DNA from 3 places in the Pseudocolwellia antarctica genome. Region 2 is predicted to be linked to each of the others. Evidence: predicted binding sites of a transcription regulator. Region 2 holds the regulator's gene; each other region holds the start of a gene.

Region 1 (7,744 bases), 360 kb from region 2:
CTAGGACACTGTAAAACTTCTCTTACTTTAAACACGTTAATGCCAAAACGTTGGCGACCAACTAATTTAAATAACAATAACTCAAGCCTATTTTGACCGACTAATTGAGTACGTTGATTAACTGAATCTAGAATACTTGCCATAAAAACCTCATATTACGTTGTGCTAATTTACTTAGGCACACTTCTTGATGGTAGCTTAGTATAGTAAACTTACTGTCGACTATTTGACATTAATTTACATATTTGTCTTATCCTAAGCATAGACGACTATTTTTATTTACTTAAAAAAAGAAAACAATATTTATGATTTATATGAAAATATTGCCAACTTTGTTCTTTATTTTTTCACTGATATCGTTTCATAGTGCAGGCAACACGATAGATAAAGACAATTTAGTTAAGTTTGTTGAATTATTTGTTAAAAATAATATCGACTCACCGCGTGATGGGAAATTAGAGATCAGCTTACCTGAGCTAGATCCTCGACTTACCATAAAACCATGCGAAGCACCGCTTCAAGCGAATATACCTGAAAACCATAATGGTAGAAACATCAATGTTAAAATTTATTGTGAGGATGAAATTCCTTGGCAAATGTATATTCCTGTAAAAATCAGCCAAGAGATTTTAGTGTTAGTTACTCAAAATGTTTTAGCAAAAGGCACTGTAATAAATCAAAGTAATACGATCACAGAATATACCGATATAAATAGCGTGCGTGGCGAAACTATAACTAATGTTGCACAAATAACCGGTGGACGACTTAAGCGTCGTTTATCAAAAGGCGCTGTAGTGTCACCACGTAATGTTTGCTTAGTTTGCGAAGGAGAGTCTGTCACTATTATTGCTCAGTCAGATGGCTTCACCATTAAAACCGCAGGAATAGCTCTCACTGATGGTAGTAAAGGTGAGCAAGTTCAGATCAGAAATAGCAAGTCAGGCAGAACGATAAATGCTAGAGTGGAAGCTGTGAATCAAGTTAGAATTAATTTATAATTTATTCTAAAGAAAAATAACACTGTGCCGATATATAGGCTGAGATTATAACATGTTGTTATCAGGAATTTATTATGGCTATTAATATCAATAACTTGAATAGTACAAGTCAAGTAAAACAAAATACAGATCAACACACACAGATAAAACAACAAGTTGCGACAGACAGTGCTAGTACTAAAACTGCTCGTCAAGATTCTGTGTCGTTAACTCCTCAGGCACAACAAATGTCTGAACTACAGAAGAAAGCAGCAGATGCACCTGTAGTCGATCAAAAAAAGATTGAGCAATTAAAAACTGCTATTGCTTCAGGTGAATACAAAATTGATCCTGAAAAGCTTGCAGCAAGCATTGCAGACTTTGAATTTAGTATTGATTAGTGATTGAATATTCAAAATAAACAGTAGTAACTGATTTACCTTTATCAAGGTTAACTACTTTTGTTCGTCAATCACATAATCTTATCCCATTATTATATATAGGTGGTTAGGCTGTGACAGACGTAACAAATATTTTTGAATTATTAGCGCAACAAACTAATCAGCTGGTTGAATTAGAACAGCTATTAAAAGATGAATATGAGATCCTCAAACTGCACAGTCCAGATAAGCTTGTTGCAATAAACAAATTAAAGAACGAGCTGCTTGTAAAAATAGATGCAACCGATCAGTTGCTGGCGGCTAATGCGCAATTTGTTGAAGATAAGAAGAATGGCAATTATAGCGACCAGCTTAAAGCAATAGAAAACATTCTCATTAATTGTAAAAGTTTGAACAAAGTGAATGGCGAAATTATTCATAAATCACAATTATCAATAGAACGTATGCGAACAACACTATTAGAAAATCATACTAAATCAACACTCACCTACGACAATAAAGGTAAAACAAGTGGTGGTTTAAGTAGCTTAGATTTAAAAGCCTAAAGATAGGTAGTAAATAATAGGTATTAGATATCTAATCTGAATATGTCGCTCAGCGTGTTATATAAAATAAAAAACCTGCTAAATAAGCAGGTTTTTTTGTTCTAGTGTGGATATTTATCATTAATAAGCTAGTACCCGAGCCGATCCTTAGTTCAGGTTAATTAATAATATTTCACTTCTTTAATTGTATTGCCGCTCGTGGAAGCAACATACAATTCATAAACGTCTTTAAAGTCTAAGCTTAGTTCAGTTGTGTAACTATCGCCAACTGGATAACTTTTAATAACTTTAGCACCGCGAATAATACCTTTGATTGACGCATCTAATTGTTGGTTATTAATAAGTAGATTAGACATACTTGTTCTACCATCAATTTGTTGACCGTAAACTTGTTCCGCTAATTCGGCATAAGCGGCAAGCTTAGAGGCATTTATTGCCATAAGCATGCGCTGAGTTTTATGTTCAGACTTTTGTAAACTGATAGGCGCTTGACCAACAGCATGCAATACCGGAAAGCTTTCGGGTTTAGATTTTTGCCATTCTACATGTTTATCAAACACCATAGAGCAACTGCTTAAACACAGTATTAAGGCACTAAAGAATAACGTAATATAAGGCTTATTCATCGTTATCTCCTGTTATTGTTGAATTTCAACAGCTCTTTTATCTGATTCCAACATTTTACTGTCGCGAATAATTAAGCCGTCTTTCATATTAACCATTGCATCGTTATGATTTAGCTTCTCGCCAATCACCCAAGCAGGGATAAAAGACTGCGCACTGCCTACGACCACTCTTGATTGCATACCAATCATACGAGCATTAACCATAACGCCACCATCTTGTTCCATCATGGTTCCTGTCACAACATAGTCAATTATCTGGCGTTCAGGTAACTCTTTCCAATCTCTGGTAAAAGTATAATCGCCATCTGGAGTCACACGAATATGACCTGTGGTTTTAAAGTCGACAACAATCAGTCCATGTCTTTGAAACTCATGGATAAAGCTTTCAGATAACTGATTACCTAGCCAATTAGTAGACTCTAAATCTTTTAAATTAACAAAAGAAGCAATCGCTATAGGCGTCTTAGGGTTAACGAAAGAGCTACTCTCCATCATTTGATACGCTAAACCTTTAACTACATCGTTAATCGCATGTCTAGGAAGTGCGAAACTATCAATTTCGCCTTTATCTACTTGAGTCGCTTTATAAAAATTTTCTTTTTCATTATTGTTGCTCAGGTTGTTATTGCTTGTGCACGACAAAAAAGTCGGTAACAGTAATAGAATAAGCCACTTTTTCATTGTGTATTCCTCAGTTGAATCATTACTTCTAATGAAAACAAAGCATAATTCAAGCCAATATAAAATAATTTATCCAGAACTTAGATGCTTTAAGAAGAGAATTTACAGTAAAGCCTTTAAAGTAAAACACTGGGCATAAAAAGTGCATACATCAAAAACTATATTTAAGTCATATTTAAACTAAAGTTATATGAGGGTCTGTTGATCTTTCGAGATTGTTTTTACAGCAAGGTGTTTGATATTTAGACAAGGCGGAGACTGTGACGTGTAGCTAGCTACTCGAACAGACGATAACGTGGTATAAATTTCAAACACATGTTGCCCTTTGGGTTCATTTAAAACGAATTTACTCATTGCTGTTCGCTTTTTTAATAGAATAACTATTAGACAAAGCTCACATCGCGATTAAATCCGTTTTAAATTGAATAAAATTTAATCCTGAAAGTTCAACAGACCCTAGTGTAGTTACTTATTTAATTTACTGCACAGATAAACTTTCTTAATAAATACCCTAATAAAGTAGGAACCAACATGCGTATACTCTTATTACTGTTAAGCCTGATGTTAACTAGCTTCTCGGCTTTTACACAGTGGTATGAAACCCAAGGTCAAGCGCATGTTGCTAATGGCGACAATGAAGCTGCCCGTGTAAAGGCCATGGAAAATGCACTTAAACGAGCTTTATTAGTGGCAGGGGCGTCAGTGTCGAGTGTTCAACAGGTTATCAATGGCGTACTCACACAAGACCAAATCAGTATTCGTGCATCAGGCACAGTTAATTCATTCGAACTTATTGAAGAAACATATAGTGACGATACGGTCACAGTAAAAATTCGTGCTGATATTTTCCCTCAAGACAAACAATGCTTTTCAGCCGATTATCGTAAATCGGTGTTATTAACTCGCAGTAATATTATTTATCGCGAGCAAGCAAGCGTAGGTGAAATATATAAGTTAGACAGTGAAGTGATGCGAAAGCTTGCCGGAAAAATTAATAGTGAAGGCTACTATTTAGATACTAAGCTTGCCATAAAAAACAAATCGGGCTTTTCACGTTTAAATAACAGCATGCAATACGAAAAAATTAAAAACCTGACCATGTCATTATCCGATCATACCGACACTCAGTTTATTATGTTTGCAGAAATACCTGACTTGTCTTTAACCGAACGTACAAATAGCGAGTTAAAGTTTTGGCAAAAGGATCACCTAGATCGTCACTTTAAAATGAACTTGTATATATATAATGGTAGTAATGGTGAACTTATACTTGATAAAGAGTATCAAAATAAAGCCCCTTGGACCTTTGATAAAAGAAAAAGCGTAGATATTACCAGTAATAATTTTTGGCAAAGTGAATATGGTTTAATGATCAACCATACGCTAGAAACCATGATCAGCGATATTGACGAAAATATGATGTGCGAACCTACACGCGGAAGAATTGTTAAAGTTGATGGTGATACGATTCTATTTAACTTAGGCGAAAACCAAGGTGTTAAAGTCGGTGACGAGTTTTCATTGTTACATGCGAATAACTTTATAGCTGATTCTGGCAAAACTTATTCAGGCTTTAATATAAGTCCTTATAAAGTCAAAGTCATAAGTACTTCAAGAGAAAGCGCTAAAGCCATAACGTTAGAAAAAAACTTACTCGGCAATATTCAAATAAACGATATCGCTGTTAGGTATTAAGTTACTTATGTTATCGCTAGCTATCTTCTCTTGGTGGCTAGCGAAGTCATAGCCTAAGCACTTACTCCCTATTAAATATCGCTATGAATGTTGAATCTATTGGCTTCAGCTTTAACAAAACCCATAAATTGACTTGCGTATAATTGAATTTTTACATATCTCTGTAAAATTTAACTAACAACTAAATAAACTTACTCATTGGTTAAATCATTGCTTTTGAATACAATAAATTGTCTACACTTCTATTACTTTAAATAAAAAATCATCTATTCTAATGATATGCCGATATAGTTAACTGATTGATCAAATCTTTGCTCAAGGTACATTGAGTCTAATAAAAATAGCACAAGGAATAACATGAAACTCGTTTCCTCATTGATTTCACTAACTTTTATTTTAACTTCCCATTTTAGTTATGCCGAAACTTTTGTTTTATCCCAAGAGGCAAGTGAATTACTTCTGCATCCAACTCGAAGTTCACCTGCTCTCGTCATAGCCTTAAATCATAGTGTTATTCCCGCACAAACATCGGGTGTAGTAACCAAGTTAATGGTGAATGTGGGCGATCAAGTACTAAAAGGCGAAATACTTGCCACCTTAGATTGTCAAATAAACACGCTAAATCATAATTCAGAATTCGCTCAATACAATCAACTCTACTCGGAATTGTTATTTAAAAAACGCGAGTTAGTTAGAGGGCGAAGTCTTTTAAAACAAAAAAATATTGGTGAAGCTGAATTAGACCGACTAAATAATGCTGTCGAAAATACTCGAGGTTTATTACAAGCTAAAAAAGCAGCGGTAGACAATGCCTTATTAAATGTTGAGCGATGTAATATTAAAGCACCTTACGATGGTGTAGTAACCAAACGCGTTGCCAACTTGGGTGAAATGATTGATTTTGGCAGGCCACTTGTTGAATTAATAGAAGATAAACGCTTAGAAGTTTCTGCAAAAATAGCCTCAAGCGATGCCGAAAGTTTTCACCAAGCTAAAATTTATAATGTAGACATTAATGGAGAATTCTACCCTGTAACTTTACGCGCATACTTACCTCTTATTGAAGAAAATGCACGTAGTCGTGAAGCCCGTTTTTTGTTTGTTGATAAACAAGCAGTAGCTGGCGATACAGGTCGTTTACGTTGGGAGAATCCACTGCCATATTTGCCTGCTTATTTATTACAAAAGCGAAAAGGAAAAAGTGGCTATTTTGTTGTTGAAAATAATAAAGCTAAATTTATTACTGTTGAACAGGCAGAAGAAGGGCGGCCAATAACTTACGAGTTAGCGCCATCTACTCAAATTATTACGGAAGGACGACAAGGGCTAGAAGATGGTGATGCTGTTAAATTAGCTAACCCAAGTAATAAAGCTAGAGCTGAAAGTGGTAAATCATAATGTGGTTACGTAATTTAATTCAAAATCATGTACTCACAAATCTAGTTTTTGTGCTGATCTTGGTAGTAGGCTTTATTGTTTATAACCAGCTACCGAGAGAGCAAGATCCAACCGTTAATTTTAACTGGATGCAAATTACTACTTTTTTACCTGGTGCATCAGCACGAGATGTAGAGCAAAAAATTACTGATGTTATCGAAGAATCGGTAGAAAAAGTTCAAGATATTAAATTTGTATCAAGTACCAGCAGAGAAGCTATATCAAGTATTCTCGTTCGTTTTCATGAAATGGATGATAGACAGTTTGATAAACGCGTTGCTGATTTACGTCGCGAAATTAGTAACGTAGAAGACCAAATGCCTGAAGAGGCTGAAAGACCAAGAATATTTGAAATAACAACAGCCAATGCTTTCCCCTCGGCTACTGTCGTTGTTTCTGGCTTATCTGATGATGAAAACTTAAGACGACAAGCCCGTGCGTTAGAAAAAGATTTAGCACGTATTGCTGGCGTCGATCGCGTTGATGCTACAGGCTTGCGTGAGCCTGAAATACAGGTACGTTTCGATTTAGATAAAATTCAACATTTAGGTATTTCACCGGTTATCATCGCTAACTCTATTCGAACATTTTTTACTGATATTTCTGCGGGTACTGCGCGTATTGCTCAAGACCAATGGCTAGTGCGAGTTCAAGGCACAACAACAGATCCTGAAGTATTAGCTCAATTACCTATTTTAACCGCTAACGGAATGACCACTGAATTGCGTTTAACTGATGTTGCTCAAGTTGTTAGAACACGTGCTAAAGCTGACAGAATTGTGAGTTTTCAAGGTAAACCTGCAGTACTATTTTCAGTCATGAAACAAGAAAGTAGTAACACGTTAGAGTTAGTTGAGCGTATTGAAAAGTTTTTGGCAGAAAAAAACAAAGTCAGTGATGCACTCGGTGTTGAATTTGTTTTAGTTGATGACCAAACTCAGATCACCAAAAATGCCCTTAACATTATGCAAACTAATGCTATTTACGGCTTACTGTTTGTATTAATCGTGACTTGGTTCTTTTTAGGCGCTCGAGTCAGTGCTCTAGTTACCATAGGAATTCCTTTTACATTAGCGGGAACATTTATTGTTCTTAAGCTTTTAGATCAAACCCTTAATACCTCTGTATTGTTAGCCATTGTTATTGCCTTAGGTATGTTAGTTGATGATGCCGTTGTGGTGGTTGAATCTATTTATTATCGATTACGTCAAGGTAAAAGAGGTATAGATGCGGCTTGGGGTGGGTTACAAAGCGTAATTAAACCTGTAACCGCTTCAGTGCTTACAACTATGGCTGCGTTTTTACCCCTTATGTTGCTTCCCGGTTTTATTGGGCAATTTATGATGGTGATACCATTAGTTGTTACTGTCGCTTTAGCTTTT
Region 2 (7,744 bases):
TTCATTAGAAATTAATGATTAAATATGTTTATCACAGGTTTAAAAGCTCGTTGAAGTGTAAATAATTGTAAGACTATTACAGAGTATTTCTGTGCAACCTACTTTTGTTAAAAATACATTATCTCACATTTGCTTAAAAAATTGGCTAATCATTAAGCATTATTGGAATTTTTATCGCTGATTCGATAAAATTTCTTTTTATTTCCTCCTCAACCAGCGACAATTTACACAACTGATGGGAGTCGTTAATGTTTATACAAGTTTTAATTTTATTGGTCGCTCTAGTGGTGCTCGTTTGGAGTGCTGATAAATTCGTATTTGGAGCTTCTTCGCTTGCGAGAAATTTAGGTATTTCTCCAATGATAATTGGTTTAACTATTGTTGCTATGGGATCTTCTGCTCCTGAAATGATGGTTGCGGCAACTGCGTCTCTTCAAGGTAATCCAAATACCGCGATTGGTAACGCCATTGGATCAAACATTACCAACATTGCTCTCGTTTTAGGCATTACAGCTTTTATGCAGCCTCTCACGGTTTCTTCAAGTACGATTAAACGTGAAATCCCACTTATCTTAGCAGTTACTGCTTTAGCTTATTGGATGTTAGCTGATTATAACTTCAGCTTTATCGAAGGTTTGATTCTCATTGTAGGTTTTTTTGCTTACATCATTACCTTACTTGTTATCACCTTAAGAAGATCTAAAACAGCTCCAGTTGATGATCCTATGATTTTAGGCGCAGAGAGTGATGTTCCAGACCCTGTAAGTACAGGAATGTCTGTCGTTTGGTTAGTTATAGGTATGATATTACTACCTGTGAGTGCTTCTTATTTAATTGATTCCGCTGAATTTATTGCTAAATCCTTTGGAATTAGTGACCTAGTTATTGGTTTAACAATCGTAGCTATTGGTACAAGCCTACCTGAACTTGCGGCAAGCATTGCTAGTATCCTTAAAAAAGAGGATGATTTAGCCTTAGGTAATATTATTGGTTCAAACATATTTAATATTTTAGCTGTTTTATCACTTACCGGGCTTATCGCTCCAGGTGATATTGATGCTCACGCAGCAACACGAGATGCTCCGATTATGTTGGGCATAACGCTATTACTATTTGTTCTTTGTTTCAGTAGAAATCGCGGTAGCTTCAGGATAACTAGGCCAAAAGGTTTGCTATTACTCGGTATTTTCGTTGCTTATCAAATATTACTTTTCTCTCAATAAAATTAGATTAACGAGACTATCTCATGAAACAATTTAAACAGCTTGCTATCAATGTTATTGATATTGAAAAACAAGCTATTGAAGAAATCAAACAATACATAAACGACGAATTCGAACTAGCCTGCCAATTAATGTTTGATTGTAAAGGTAGAGTTATTGTTATTGGTATGGGGAAGTCTGGCCATATTGGTGGAAAAATAGCAGCTACGTTAGCTAGTACAGGGACACCTGCTTTTTTTGTTCATCCTGGAGAAGCCAGTCATGGTGATTTAGGCATGATCACACAAGATGATGTAGTATTAGCTATTTCTAATTCGGGTGAAACTGAAGAAGTGCTTTCAATAATGCCAGTGATCAAACGCATTGGCAGCAAGCTCATAGCGATGACAGGCAATAGTAATTCAACTCTCGCCAGCATTTCAGACACTCATGTATGTATTAAAATATCTAAAGAAGCTTGTCCATTAGGTTTAACACCAACATCAAGTACAACAGCAACCTTAGTCATGGGCGATGCTTTAGCTGTTGCTTTACTTAACGCTAGAGGTTTTACCGCTGACGATTTTGCCTTATCACATCCAGGTGGTAGTTTAGGCAAGCGATTATTACTTAGACTTTCTGATGTTATGCACACTGATGAGCGTGTTCCTGTTGTACAAAGCACAGCAAAAATTAAAGATGCATTAGTCGAAATGTCATTAAAAGGTTTAGGCATGACTGCTGTTGTTACTAATAATAAGCTTGTGGGGTTATTTACTGACGGTGATTTACGCAGAATACTAGATCAAAAAATAGATATTCATCAAGATGAAATTACGAGTGTAATGACAGAGAATCCTACGGTAGCCTCAGCCGATATGTTAGCAGCTGAAGCATTAAAGGTAATGGAAGACAAAAAAATTAATGGTCTTATTATCGTAGATGAGAACAACACGCCAATTGGCGCAATGAATATGCATGTACTTCTAAAATCAGGGATCATTTAAATGAATACACTTTATGGAAATGTTTCAGATGAAGTTCTAAACAAAGCCAAAAATATAAAACTTTTTATATGTGATATCGATGGTGTATTTTCAGATGGTCGCATCTATTTAGGAAATGACGGTGAAGAGTTAAAAGCCTTTCATACTAAAGATGGATACGGAATAAAAGCACTAGGAGCAAGCGGTGTTGATGTTGCTGTGATTACAGGGCGACAATCCAATATAGTGCAAACCAGAATGACAGCGCTGAACGTAAAACACATAGTTCAAGGTGAAGAAGATAAACTACCTGCGTTAAAAAACATTCTAAACAAACTAAATTTAAAACCTGAACAAGTTGCTTATATTGGCGACGATATGCCTGATTATGAATGTATGGCTTATATCGGGTTAAGTATTGCAGTCAATGATGCTCACCCTCAGATTTTACAATTAGCACATTACACCACCTTCACTCGTGGAGGTTTTGGTGCTGTTCGTGAAGTGTGTGATTTAATTATGCAAACTCAAAATACACTAGCTAATGCAACTGGCGCTAGTATATGAATAGGCTTTACACCACAGCTTTATTTGCTTTATTAGTAGCCTGCATTGCTTACGGTTTAATAGAATGGAAGCAATCACATCAACAAATAATAAAAACGATAGATACAGAATTAACGCCCGACTTTATTGCTGAATCATTAAAAAGTAACACTTTTAGTGAAACTGGAGCGCTTTCTCATATTATCGATGCACAAAGAATGGAACATTATTCGGGTATAGAAGTTACTCACTTTGAATTTCCGAGCTTGACCTTATACCCAGAAAATAAAGATGTTCCATGGAAAATTAGCTCAAAAGAAGGCACACTGTTTAAAAACAATCGTGTAAGCTTAAAAAATAGAGTGAAGTTAGAATCTACGGATCCTGATAGCTTAATACAGCAAATTCATGGAAAATCGATTGAATTAGACTTAAACACAAACATTATTAGCTCAGAACAAGCCATCGTTATTTTAGGTAATGGCTTTACCGTGTACGGTTCTGGATTAATTGTTGATATAAACACCAAACAGATGACATTAACTGAACATGTGCAAACTATTTACCAAAAAACTCAAAAGTAGCTTATTAATTCTCGTATTATCGTCTTTAGCTAGCTCTACAGCTTTAGCTAAAAAGCTCGATATAAATCAAGAATTAAGTATTGATGCCAGCAAACAATCAGCGGATCTAAAAAATAAAATTTTTAGTTACATCGATAATGTAGTTATCAAACAAGGCACCCTAATTATTAAGGCTGACTTAGTACAAGTGATCACCGATGTTGATACAGGTGAAAAAACCTATATAGCTAAAGGAAAGCCAGCAACGTTTGAGCAAACATTAGACGATGGCAAGCCGATTAACTTACAAGCCAACGAAATTAGATACGAACCTTCTTTAAATACTGTGGTTATTTCAGGTAATGCATTATTACAACAAGACGGTAGTGAAGTAAGTGGTAGCAAAATTACTTATAACGCAGAAACAGAATATGTGAATGCTGAAAGTAATGAGAATGACAAAGTGAAAACAGTTATTCAGCCAAAAACTAAAACCAAAATAAACACAGACAAACCACTCGTTGAGGATATTCAATAAAGCATGGCTACCTCTACTCTAATTGCAAAAGGTTTGGCTAAATCATACAAAAGCCGTAAAGTTGTAAAAAATGTTGGCTTAACCGTTAACGCGGGTCAAATTGTTGGCTTACTCGGCCCAAATGGCGCAGGTAAAACAACCTCTTTTTACATGATTGTAGGTCTTGTACCTAACGATGAAGGCTCTATTGTTCTTAATGATGAAGATGTCACCTTATTACCTATGCATGAACGTGCTAGAAAAGGTATTGGTTACCTTCCTCAAGAAGCTTCAATTTTCAGAAAACTTAGCGTTTATGACAACATCATGGCCATTTTACAAACGCAAAAAGCTTTAAACCAAGTTGAACGCGAAGCAAAGTTAGAGCACTTACTAGAAGAGTTTAATATAGGCCACATAAAAGACAATTTAGGTATGAGTTTATCGGGTGGTGAGCGTCGCAGAGTAGAAATTGCACGAGCATTAGCCGCAGACCCTAAGTTTATATTATTAGATGAACCTTTTGCGGGTGTCGACCCTATCTCTGTAGGTGATATTAAAAAGATTATTCTACACTTAAAAGAACGAGGCATCGGCATACTCATAACAGACCATAATGTTCGTGAAACACTTGATGTATGTGAACATGCCTATATTGTAAGTCATGGTGAATTAATCGCAGAAGGTAATGCTGATGAGATACTTTCAAATCAACATGTAAGAGATGTATACCTTGGCGAACAATTTACGCTATAGTTATCAATAAGTATCAATAATGTTTATATGATTAATAGGATAAATAATACGTAGATGCGCCCTTCTTTACAACTCCGTATAGGACAACATCTAACGATGACACCTCAGTTGCAACAAGCAATAAAGTTGCTGCAACTATCAACGTTAGATTTACAACAGGAAATTCAAGAAGCTTTGGAGAATAACCCGTTGCTTGAAGTTGATGAGAGTTCCCCTAACTCTCAGGATAGTTCCGTTAATAATTTAGAAGATGCATTCTCTGCAAACGCAAAAGCGGATACAGATAAAGGCAGCACTGACGGTTCAGAAGACTCTACTCCCTCTATTGATGAAATATCAACGACTGAAGCGATGAGCAATACCGACATCCCCGAAGAACTTAATATAGATACCACATGGGATGAAAGCTACAGCGCAGGTATTTCTAATACAGGTAGTATTAGCTCTCCTTCTGAAGATTATACCTATCAAGGTGAAACCAAAGATTCTCTACAAGATCATCTTTTGTGGCAAATGGAACTAACTCCTTTTAGTGATACCGATAAAACCATCGCCATAGCCATTATTGAAGCTATTGATGAGTCAGGATACCTAACGGTTTCTTGTGAAGACATTCTCGATTGTGTTGGTATTGAAGATCTTGAATTAGACGAAGTTCAAGCCGTACTAAAACGTATTAATGTTTTTGATCCTGTAGGTGTAGGTGCACGTTCTGTTGCTGATTGTTTACTGATACAACTTAATCAATTTGATACCGCTACACCTTGGCTTAAAGAAAGTAAACAAGTTGTAAAAGAGCATATAGATTTATTAGGTAATAGAGATTACCGTCAATTAATGCGTAAAACGCGTTTAAAAGAAGATCAACTACGCGAAGTATTACGCTTAATTCAATCATTAGATCCTCGTCCTGGCGACAGTGTTGTTAAAAGTGATGAACAATACGTGATCCCTGATGTTTCCGTTGAAAAGAAAAATGGTCGCTGGGTAGTAGAATTAAACCCAGACACAGCACCTAAGCTTTCTGTAAATCAACAGTATGCATCGATGAGCCGCTCAATGAAGTCATCAAACGATACACAATATATACGTTCTAACTTGCAAGAAGCTAAATGGTTTATTAAAAGTTTAGAAAGTAGGAACGATACATTATTAAAAGTGTCAAATTGTATAGTGCAGCGTCAACAGGGCTTTTTTGAACATGGTCCTGAATCCATGAGACCTATGGTTTTAAATGACATTGCTGAAGCAGTAGATATGCATGAATCAACAATTTCTCGCGTAACTACTCAAAAGTACATGCATACCCCAAGAGGGATTTTTGAACTTAAATACTTTTTCTCAAGCCATGTAAGCACTGATAATGGTGGTGACTGTTCTTCTACAGCAATAAGAGAGCTTATTAAGAAACTTGTTGCCGCAGAAATTCCAGCAAAACCATTAAGTGATAACAAAATGGCAGAAATCCTTGCTGAGCAAGGTATCAAAGTCGCGCGTCGTACTGTCGCGAAATATAGAGAGTCATTATCAATACCGCCGTCGAATCAACGTAAGAGCTTAATATAATTTTCCAATATGACTAAAAGAGGACGTTAACTTATGCAAATAAACCTAACAGGCCACCATGTAGATATCACTAACTCTTTACGCGAATATGTTAATACGAAATTTTTAAGGCTAGAACGACATATTGATCAAATTAATAATGTATATGTAGTATTAACAGTTGAGAAAATAAACCAAATTGCTGAAGCAACTGTTCATTTAAAAGGTACAGAAGTTCATGCAACGGCAGACAATCAAGATATGTACGCTTCAATCGATGCTTTAATTGAAAAGTTAGATCGTCAAATTTTGAAGTACAAAGGCAAAACCGCAACCCATTAACTCAGTAGAATAAAGTAGGCTTTAGAAGTAATTATGACTTTGCAAGATATCTTATTACCAGATTGCACATGTTGTGCAATTTCTGGTTCTAGCAAGAAACGAATTTTAGACCAAATTTGCACCATAGCCTCCGACAAAATTTCTGAGCATAGTCCGTACGAGTTATTAGAAAGTTTAGTGTCTAGAGAAAAACTAGGCTCTACAGGAATTGGCAATGGCATTGCAATCCCTCATGGGCGACTGGCAAATGCTAAGTCTGTGGTTGCTGTTGTCGTAACTACTGAAACACCTATTGACTTTGACGCGATAGACAATAAACCTGTCGATATTTTTATTGCCCTATTTGTTCCCGAAGATGCTTGTAAAGAGCACTTAACGACTTTACAAAGTATTGCTAAGTTATTCGGCAATAAGCAAATAGCTAAGCAAGTTAGAAAGTGTCAAAGTAATGAAGAATTGTTCAAGCTTATCCAACAAAACACATAAAAAAGGATCGAACAGCTCAATGAAGTTAATTATCGTAAGTGGACGTTCAGGTTCAGGAAAATCAGTAGCCTTAAGAGTACTAGAAGATTTAGGTTACTATTGTGTTGATAATATCCCTGTAAATTTATTGCCTGCACTCGTGCATACCGTGATCAACGATTACGAAAATGTAGCGGTAAGTATTGATGTTCGTAATTTACCTAACAATCCTCAAGATGTTTCCGAAATATTAGATTACCTACCGAATACCGTTGATTTAAACATTTTATATCTGGATGCTGACGACAGTGATCTTATAAGACGCTTCAGTGAAACCAGAAGATTACATCCGCTAATTAAAAAGAATATAGCGCTTGATCAAGCGATTGCATTAGAGAAGAAGTTACTCGAGCCTATTTCAACACGTACAGGGCTTTATATTAATACTAGCCAACTATCTCCTCATCAGCTTGCCGATTTAGTCAGAGAAAGAATTCTCGGTAAAAAGTCAGGTTCTATGGTGGTAGTATTTGAATCTTTTGGTTTTAAGCATGGCGTACCACAAGATGCTGACTATGTATTTGATGCACGGTTCTTACCTAATCCTTTTTGGGATAAAGAACTAAAAACTTATACTGGATTAGATCAGCCAGTTAAAGACTTTCTTTCTAGCCAACCTATCGTTACTAAGTTTATTTGGCAAATTAATAGCTTTATGATGACATGGTTACCTCATTTAGAGCGTAATAACCGCAGCTATGTAACCATAGCAATTGGCTGTACTGGTGGTAAACATCGCTCAGTTTATATTGCAGAACTGTT
Region 3 (7,744 bases), 590 kb from region 2:
CACGTACTTATGATGCTAACCGCGATGGTTTTGTTATCTCGGGCGGTGGTGGTATGTTAGTTGTTGAAGAACTAGAACACGCTTTAGCACGTGGCGCACATATCTACGCAGAAGTTGTTGGCTACGGCGCAACTTCAGACGGTTACGATATGGTTGCTCCAAGTGGTGAAGGTGCTATCCGTTGTATGCAACAAGCTATGCAAGGTGTTGAAGGTAAAGTTGACTACTTAAATACACACGGTACATCAACGCCAGTTGGCGATGTTAAAGAATTGGGTGCTATTCAAGAAGTATTTGGTGCAGATTCACCTGCTATTTCAGCAACAAAAGCAATGACAGGGCATGCATTAGGTGCTGCTGGTGTTCATGAAGCTATTTACACTTTATTAATGATGGAACACAGCTTTGTTGCTCCTTCAATTAATATAGGCACATTAGACGAAAAAGCTGAAGGCTTAGATATCGTAACTGAAAAACGCGATACTGAAATTAACTTAGCTATGTCTAATAGTTTTGGTTTTGGCGGAACTAATGCAACATTAGTTATGCAAAAATACAAATAAGCTTTTATTTATACGTTAATAAATAAGCTTACCTATCGAGTATCATTTAATTTTAAATGAGTGCTTAGATAAAAAAATTCAAAACCACTAAAGATAGCTTTAGTGGTTTTTTGTTTTCTAGGGTAAAATAAAGTAATTACACTAATAATCTCAGAACTAACGCTATGAACATATATCACGATGAAAACATGCCATTCGCAAAAGAGTTTTTTGGCGATTTAGGTACACTTTACCCTTTTGCTGGCCGAGAGCTAAGTGCTGAAATGGTAGAAAATGCCGATGTATTATTAGTGCGTTCTATTACCAAAGTGAATGAAAGCCTTTTAGCAAACAATAAATCACTGCAATTTGTAGGTACGGCAACAATAGGAGTTGATCATATTGATCAAGCTTATTTAAAGAGCCGAGATGTTCCTTTCACATCAGCCCCAGGCTGTAATGCAATTTCAGTTGCTGAATATGTGTTAAGTGCTTTAGTTGTCATGAGTGAACGTTACTTAATTGATTTATTCTCGTTAAAAGTAGGTATTGTTGGTGCAGGTAATACAGGTACACGATTAAGCGAAAAGCTTAGTGCATTAGGTATTGAATACGTGATGTGTGATCCTGTTTTAGCTGAAAACCCAAATGACTTAAGAGACTTTGTCTCGTTAGATGAAGCATTAGCTTGTGATGTTATTTCTCTTCATGTGCCATTAACTCAAGATGGCGAACATCCAACCTATCATTTATTAAACGAAGCTAGACTTAAAAAATTAACCAGCGAGCAAATATTAATAAACGCTTGTCGTGGTGAAGTAATAGACAATAAAGCTTTGTTGTTACTTAAACAAAACGGCATGCAAACTAAGTTAATATTAGATGTTTGGGAAGGTGAACCTAATCTACTACATCCGCTTATTGAATATGCCGAAATAGCTAGCGCACATATTGCTGGTTATAGCTTAGAAGGAAAAGCTCGTGGCACAGAAATGCTCTATCAGGCATTATGTAAACAGCTAAATATTCCTGTAAATAAAGTACTAAAAGACTTATTACCCAGCGCGACAATAAACTCAGTTGAACTAAAGCAAGAGTTTGATGAAATATTACTAAACCAGCTAGTAAAAATGGTTTACGATGTTAGACGTGATGATGGTATATTTAGACAACAAATAAATACCAAAGGATTCGATCACATTCGCAAAACATACCCAGCTCGTAGGGAGTTTTCGGCAGTAACCGTATCTATGAATAATCAAGCCAATGAAGGTGTACCGCATCGCCTTGGCTTCAGTAAATAGTTAATAGTTAATCTAAAAGAGAGAGGATCATGGCACAGAAATTTGATGTATGCGTACTTGGCGCAACAGGCCTAGTAGGCAAAACAATTATTGAGATTCTTGAACAAAGAGACTTCCCAATCAATAAACTTTATCCATTAGCAAGTGCTCGATCTGCTGGTGAATTTATTGACTTTAAAGGTGAAAGTATTGAAGTTCTGAATGCAGACAACTTTGACTTTAGCCAAGCACAAATTGGTTTCTTCTCAGCAGGTGGCGCTACCTCAGCTAAATTTGCACCAATTGCTGGTGACGCAGGTTGTATTGTTATTGATAATACATCTGAGTTCCGTTACGAAGACGATATTCCATTAATCGTGCCTGAAGTAAACCCTCAAGCATTAGGTGAATACCGCAACCGTAACATTATTGCTAACCCTAACTGTTCGACTATCCAAATGTTAGTTGCATTAAAACCAATTCAAGACGCTGTTGGTATTTCACGTATTAACGTGTGTACTTACCAATCAGTTTCTGGTGGTGGTAAAGAATCAATGGACGAATTAGCTAAACAAACAGCTGATTTGTTAAGTGGTAAGCCTGTTGAATCTAAAAACTTCTCTCGTCAAATAGCGTTTAACGTTATTCCACAAATTGACGTGTTTTTAGAAAACGGCTACACCAAAGAAGAAATGAAAATGGTTTGGGAAACTAAAAAGATTTTCGGCGACGATAACATCTTAGTTAACCCTACTGCTGTTCGTGTACCTGTATTTTACGGACATGGCGAAGCACTTCATATCGAAACTAATTCACCTATTTCAGCTGATGAAGTTAAAGACTTGCTAGAAAAAGCTGAAGGTGTAGTTTTATGTCGTAACGACGAAGACTTCCCAACACAAATTGGCGAAGCTAGCGGCAAAGATGAGACATTTGTTGGTCGTGTACGTGAAGATATTAGCCACAACTGCGGCATAAACATGTGGATTGTTGCCGACAATACACGTAAAGGCGCTGCAACAAACAGTGTTCAAATTGCTGAATTATTAATAAAAGAGCATTTATCTTAATTTAATAACATTTTAGCAGTTATACTTAAAACTCATCATTACTTAGTAATGATGAGTTTTTTTTATGGGAGAAGATAAACTCTCAATAATTAAGAACAATAAAAACTACAGAAAAACTACAGAAAAACAGTAGATTACCGATATAGTAATTATTATCTTTCAGATTGTTTTAATTATTAGACATAAAATAAAATACCTTAATAATATAAACTAAAAGATATTCTTTATAGTGATAATAAACACTATCGAGAAAACAACGCAAAGCGTTACTTCAGGTGTTATAACGCTTACAAAGAATAGATATAACCCTTTCAACTTACAGGCAGGACGCTTATCAAACCAGCAATACAAGCGATAAAAATTACAACCATTTGATATACATAATGTGTCGTTCTGTAACGACGTCTGGCATTATGTAATGAGTTGGAATAAACTTTGCTTTGTATTCTCTGGTCTGTAATGTGACAGAATTTTGGCTCATTAATAATAAATAGGAATGTTGTAATGCAACAATTTTTACGCCTGTGCCTCTGGCAGGTAATTATCTTTACTGGTTTTAGTGCTTCTAGCGTAATGGCTGAAGAGGTTGGAATTAGTATTAAAGGACCAAAATCATCAGATATTGTTCAATATGAGCAATATGGACCTATTACGGCGAGAGATACATTATGGAATATCGCCCTAAAAGTTAGGCCCGACAATACCTTATCTATCTATCAGGTTATGCAGTCTTTATTTGCCCGTAACCCACAAGCCTTTGCTGATAATAATCAGAACCATCTGGTAACAGGAGCCTACTTACAAGTTCCTTCTCTTGACGAGATGCGCGCAATAAATAAAAACTTAGCCCAAAGTAAATCTAACGCAGACGACAAAAACTGGGAAAAGAAAGTTGTTCAAATCGCAACAAAAAAAGAAACTAAACCAGAAGAGCTTTCCGTTAAAAAGAAAGATTTAGACGCTGCAAAAGTAGAAATAAACGAACAACTACAAACTTTTGGTAACGATCAAACTGAACGTTTAAGCACTATTCAACGAGATGTACTTGATTCAATTGACGGCCTGCAAGCCTTACTCAAAGAGAATGAAGGACTAAGAAGCAAGCTTTCTTCATTTAATGACCAACTTAATGTCATGCAAGATGAAGTCGCGAAAAGTAAAGAAATCAAACTTCAAATGAACGACATGCTTGCCTTACAACAAGCCTTATTAGATAAAGCCGAAGAACGTGAAGCTGCGCTACGTCTTGAAAAAGAGAAGCTAGCAGAAGAAAGTAACAGTTTTATATCAAGTGCTTGGTTTCAAATGCTTATCTTTACTATTCCTACACTACTGTTAGTGGGCGGTGGACTTTGGTTTTTCTTAAAAAGAAAGGCGAAAGATGAACCGACAGAAGAAATCAAAACAGCTAAAGAAACTATAGCTCCAGAACAACCAAAAGAAGAAGCTCCGCTAGAAACTAAACTTGATGAAGATTTATCATTAAGTGAAGAGCTTTCTCTAGATGATGAATTATCTTTAGACGATGAATTAGCAATAGATCTTGCAGAAGATGACGACCTGTTTTCTGATGATTTAGATTTATTGAATGACGAAACAGAAATAAGTGATGATCTTGATTTACTTGATGACAACGTAAACGACGATGATGTTATTCATTTAGATGACGAAATTGATGACTTAGAAGATATCTCATTGGAAGGTGGCGAACTCGCTCAAGATGATTTAGACGCTTTATTATCAGGTATTAATGATTCATCGTCTGAGTCAGAAGATGAATCAGTTGATAACGATATGTTAGATGATTTACTGGGTAGCTCTGATGAACTTGATACGTTAGACGAGAGATCTGAACCTGTTTCAGATGAATTAGAATCAGTAGATGAACTACCTGAAGATGATGATGTTTCAGGTGACCTAATGGATCCTGGTGATATTGAAGCACTTATGGCTTCAATTACTGAGCCAGAAGAACAAGAAAAAACTGAAGAGAGTAGCGAAGCCGTTGAAGAACTAACGGATGATCTAGAAGATTTATCTGGAGACTTAACAGACCCTGATGATATCGATGCATTGATGGCATCAGCAACTACTGCTATAGAAAAGAAAGCAGAAGAGTCTGTAGTAGAAAACGAGTCAGATCTAGGTGATTTATCAGGTGATTTAACTGACCCTAATGATATTGATGCACTTATGGCGTCAGCAACTACAGCTACAGAAAAGAAAGCAGAAAAGTCTGCAGAAGAGCCAGTAGTAGAAAACGAGTCAGATCTAGGTGATTTATCAGGCGACTTAACAGACCCTGATGATATCGATGCACTTATGGCGTCAGCAACTACAGCTACAGAAAAGTCTGTAGTTGAAAGCGAGTCAGATCTGGGTGATTTATCAGGAGACTTAACAGACCCTGATGATATTGATGCACTGATGGCGTCAATTAATGAACCAGTGGAAGAGCCTGAGTTAAAAGAGCCTAAACCAATTGAAGAAGCTGCAGAAGAGATAGCCGAAGATATTGCTGACGACTTATCAGAAGATTTAACAGACCCAGACGACATCGATGCATTAATGGCATCAATTAACGAACCCGAAGACATGTCAGGTGACTTAACAGACCCTGATGATATTGATGCACTGATGGCGTCAATTAATGAACCAGTGGAAGAGCCTGAGTTAAAAGAGCCTGAACCAATTGAAGAAGCTGCTGAAGAGATAGCCGAAGACATTGCTGACGATTTATCAGAAGATTTAACAGACCCAGACGATATCGATGCATTAATGGCATCAATTAACGAACCCGAAGACATGTCAGGTGACTTAACAGACCCTGATGATATTGATGCACTGATGGCGTCAATTAATGAACCAGTGGAAGAGCCTGAGTTAAAAGAGCCTGAACCAATTGAAGAAGCTGCTGAAGAGATAGCCGAAGAAATTGCTGACGACTTATCAGAAGATTTAACTGACCCAGACGATATCGATGCATTTCTAGAAAGTTTATCTGTCGATGAAGATGAAGACATATCTTCTCAAGAACTTAATGACTTGATAAACCCTGCTTCTTCAGAAGAAGAGCTTACTCCTAATATTGATCAAGAAGATGAAGCTAATGCATCTGAAACTGAATCAGACACTATTGAATTAGACAATAAGGCTTTAATCGATAAATTTACTGAAGAAGATGTTGCACCTTACTTAAATTTTGATTTTAGTGATATCAAAGAAGGCGACGATTCAACAGATAATAGTGAAGATTTAGAAGACGTTAATGATTCTGATGATTCAATTGAAGAACTCGATATTGATCAGTTAATTGCAGATACAGCATCGCAAGGTGAAGCTGTTGATGAATTAACTGACGAACTTGAGTTAGGCGATGAACTAGATATTGACCAATGGATTGAAGATACAAAGCAGCAAGATAAAGACGTCACCGATGAACTTGACCTAGGCGATGAGCTAGATATCGACCAATTAATTGAAGATACAAAGAAAACAAATGATTCGACCAATGAAGCTACTGATGAAGCAATGGACGACACTGAGTTAGATGATGAATTAGGCGATGATCTAGACTTAGGTGACGAGCTAGACATAGAGAGTTTAGTTAATGAAATAAATGCAGAACCTGAAAAAGAAGAAACAAAAATCATCGATACCTTTAATGATATTGATGCAGAAACATTAAAAGCCATGGAAAGTGATTTTGATGAAGATGCGTTAAACCATTTATTAAATGAAAGTAATGATGAAGATGAATCTGCAGAACCTATAGAGCTAACTCCTGACTTTAGTGACAGCAACGTACTTGCCGATTTATTGGCTGATGACGATACAGAAAAAAGCACAACTGCCGAAGCTAATGAATTAGAAGATATACAAGAACTTGATAATTTAGATTTCGATGAGTTATTAATGAACATTGAAGAAGAGTCTTCTAAAAGCTCAGCAGACGACTTTGAGTTAAGTGATGATCTTGATATGGGAGATGATCTCAACGATGAATCTGAACTTGATATAGGCGATGAACTTATTGACGCGTCGATTAATGATATAGAAGATAATCCACCAAAAGACTTTATCTCGGTTGATTCATTATTATCAGACTCTTCAGAAGGTATCAGTGAAGACGAACCTTATGATAAAACCACGATAAATGTCGGTTTGGACGAGTTTCCTGAATTTGGTAGTGACTTAGATCATGAAGATGATGATAATGGAATGGAAGCTAAATTAGATTTAGCCAAAGTTTATATCGAAATTGATGATAAAGAAAATGCTGAAATTATATTAATGGATATCGTATCAAATGGAGATATCCAACAACAATTAGACGCTCAGCAGTTACTTGATAACTTAATGTAAACTGAAATAATAAAGAGATATTTTGGTTGGTAAGTCATCTTGATTTTCTAGTTAACCTTAGTTCAGGTTAGCTGATCTCAATAAGAATATTATAAAGGATCATTAATATGGATATTAGTTTGTTGGGTGTGTTTTTAACGGTTGCTGTAGCGCATTTTCTTGCCTTACTTAGCCCTGGTCCTGACTTCGTACTTGTTGTAAAAAGTGCAATAAAGAATGATAGTAAAAATGTTATTGGCATTGCACTAGGAATAGCTTCAGCTAATGCGCTATATATTGCTTTATGTTTAGTTGGTGTTGGTTCTATTTTAGCAACGTCAGTAACCACAATGATCATATTGAAGGTGATTGGCGGAGTATTTTTAATCTATCTCGCCTTACAGGCTTTACGTGCGAGTAAAAGCTCATATAGTAATCTTGATATTCAAGAAGACACAAATCCCACTGAAACAACTTTTATAAAAGAATTCTTTATAGGTTTCCT

The links. Region 2 encodes sigma-54, which starts transcription at its own class of promoters, with help from an activator protein. Its sites were predicted from a motif close to GTTGGCACGNNNNTNGNNT; they were not measured.
Region 1: the regulator sigma-54 is predicted to act here: its motif matches at 3,271-3,289, upstream of ACPUVN_RS00505 (FlgO family outer membrane protein).
Region 3: the regulator sigma-54 is predicted to act here: its motif matches at 3,318-3,336, upstream of ACPUVN_RS01465 (FimV/HubP family polar landmark protein).

What each region holds. Positions count from the first base shown of each region.
Region 1 covers NZ_CP187926.1:111,027-118,770, forward strand. Annotated here, with positions in the region: gene ACPUVN_RS00480 (chemotaxis protein) at 1-143, opposite strand, end outside; gene flgA (flagellar basal body P-ring formation chaperone FlgA) at 315-998, shown strand; gene flgM (flagellar biosynthesis anti-sigma factor FlgM) at 1,073-1,378, shown strand; gene ACPUVN_RS00495 (flagella synthesis protein FlgN) at 1,492-1,923, shown strand; gene ACPUVN_RS00500 (LPP20 family lipoprotein) at 2,085-2,549, opposite strand; gene ACPUVN_RS00505 (FlgO family outer membrane protein) at 2,562-3,230, opposite strand; gene ACPUVN_RS00510 (flagellar assembly protein T N-terminal domain-containing protein) at 3,762-4,925, shown strand; gene ACPUVN_RS00515 (efflux RND transporter periplasmic adaptor subunit) at 5,283-6,323, shown strand; gene ACPUVN_RS00520 (efflux RND transporter permease subunit) at 6,323-7,744, shown strand, end outside.
Region 2 covers NZ_CP187926.1:4,263,172-4,270,915, reverse strand. Annotated here, with positions in the region: gene ACPUVN_RS18505 (calcium/sodium antiporter) at 249-1,223, shown strand; gene ACPUVN_RS18500 (KpsF/GutQ family sugar-phosphate isomerase) at 1,247-2,209, shown strand; gene kdsC (3-deoxy-manno-octulosonate-8-phosphatase KdsC) at 2,210-2,755, shown strand; gene lptC (LPS export ABC transporter periplasmic protein LptC) at 2,752-3,318, shown strand; gene lptA (lipopolysaccharide transport periplasmic protein LptA) at 3,284-3,835, shown strand; gene lptB (LPS export ABC transporter ATP-binding protein) at 3,839-4,570, shown strand; gene ACPUVN_RS18475 (RNA polymerase factor sigma-54) at 4,625-6,136, shown strand; gene hpf (ribosome hibernation promoting factor) at 6,170-6,457, shown strand; gene ptsN (PTS IIA-like nitrogen regulatory protein PtsN) at 6,491-6,943, shown strand; gene rapZ (RNase adapter RapZ) at 6,963-7,744, shown strand, end outside.
Region 3 covers NZ_CP187926.1:338,003-345,746, forward strand. Annotated here, with positions in the region: gene fabB (beta-ketoacyl-ACP synthase I) at 1-563, shown strand, start outside; gene ACPUVN_RS01455 (4-phosphoerythronate dehydrogenase) at 728-1,846, shown strand; gene ACPUVN_RS01460 (aspartate-semialdehyde dehydrogenase) at 1,876-2,895, shown strand; gene ACPUVN_RS01465 (FimV/HubP family polar landmark protein) at 3,400-7,260, shown strand; gene ACPUVN_RS01470 (LysE family translocator) at 7,368-7,744, shown strand, end outside.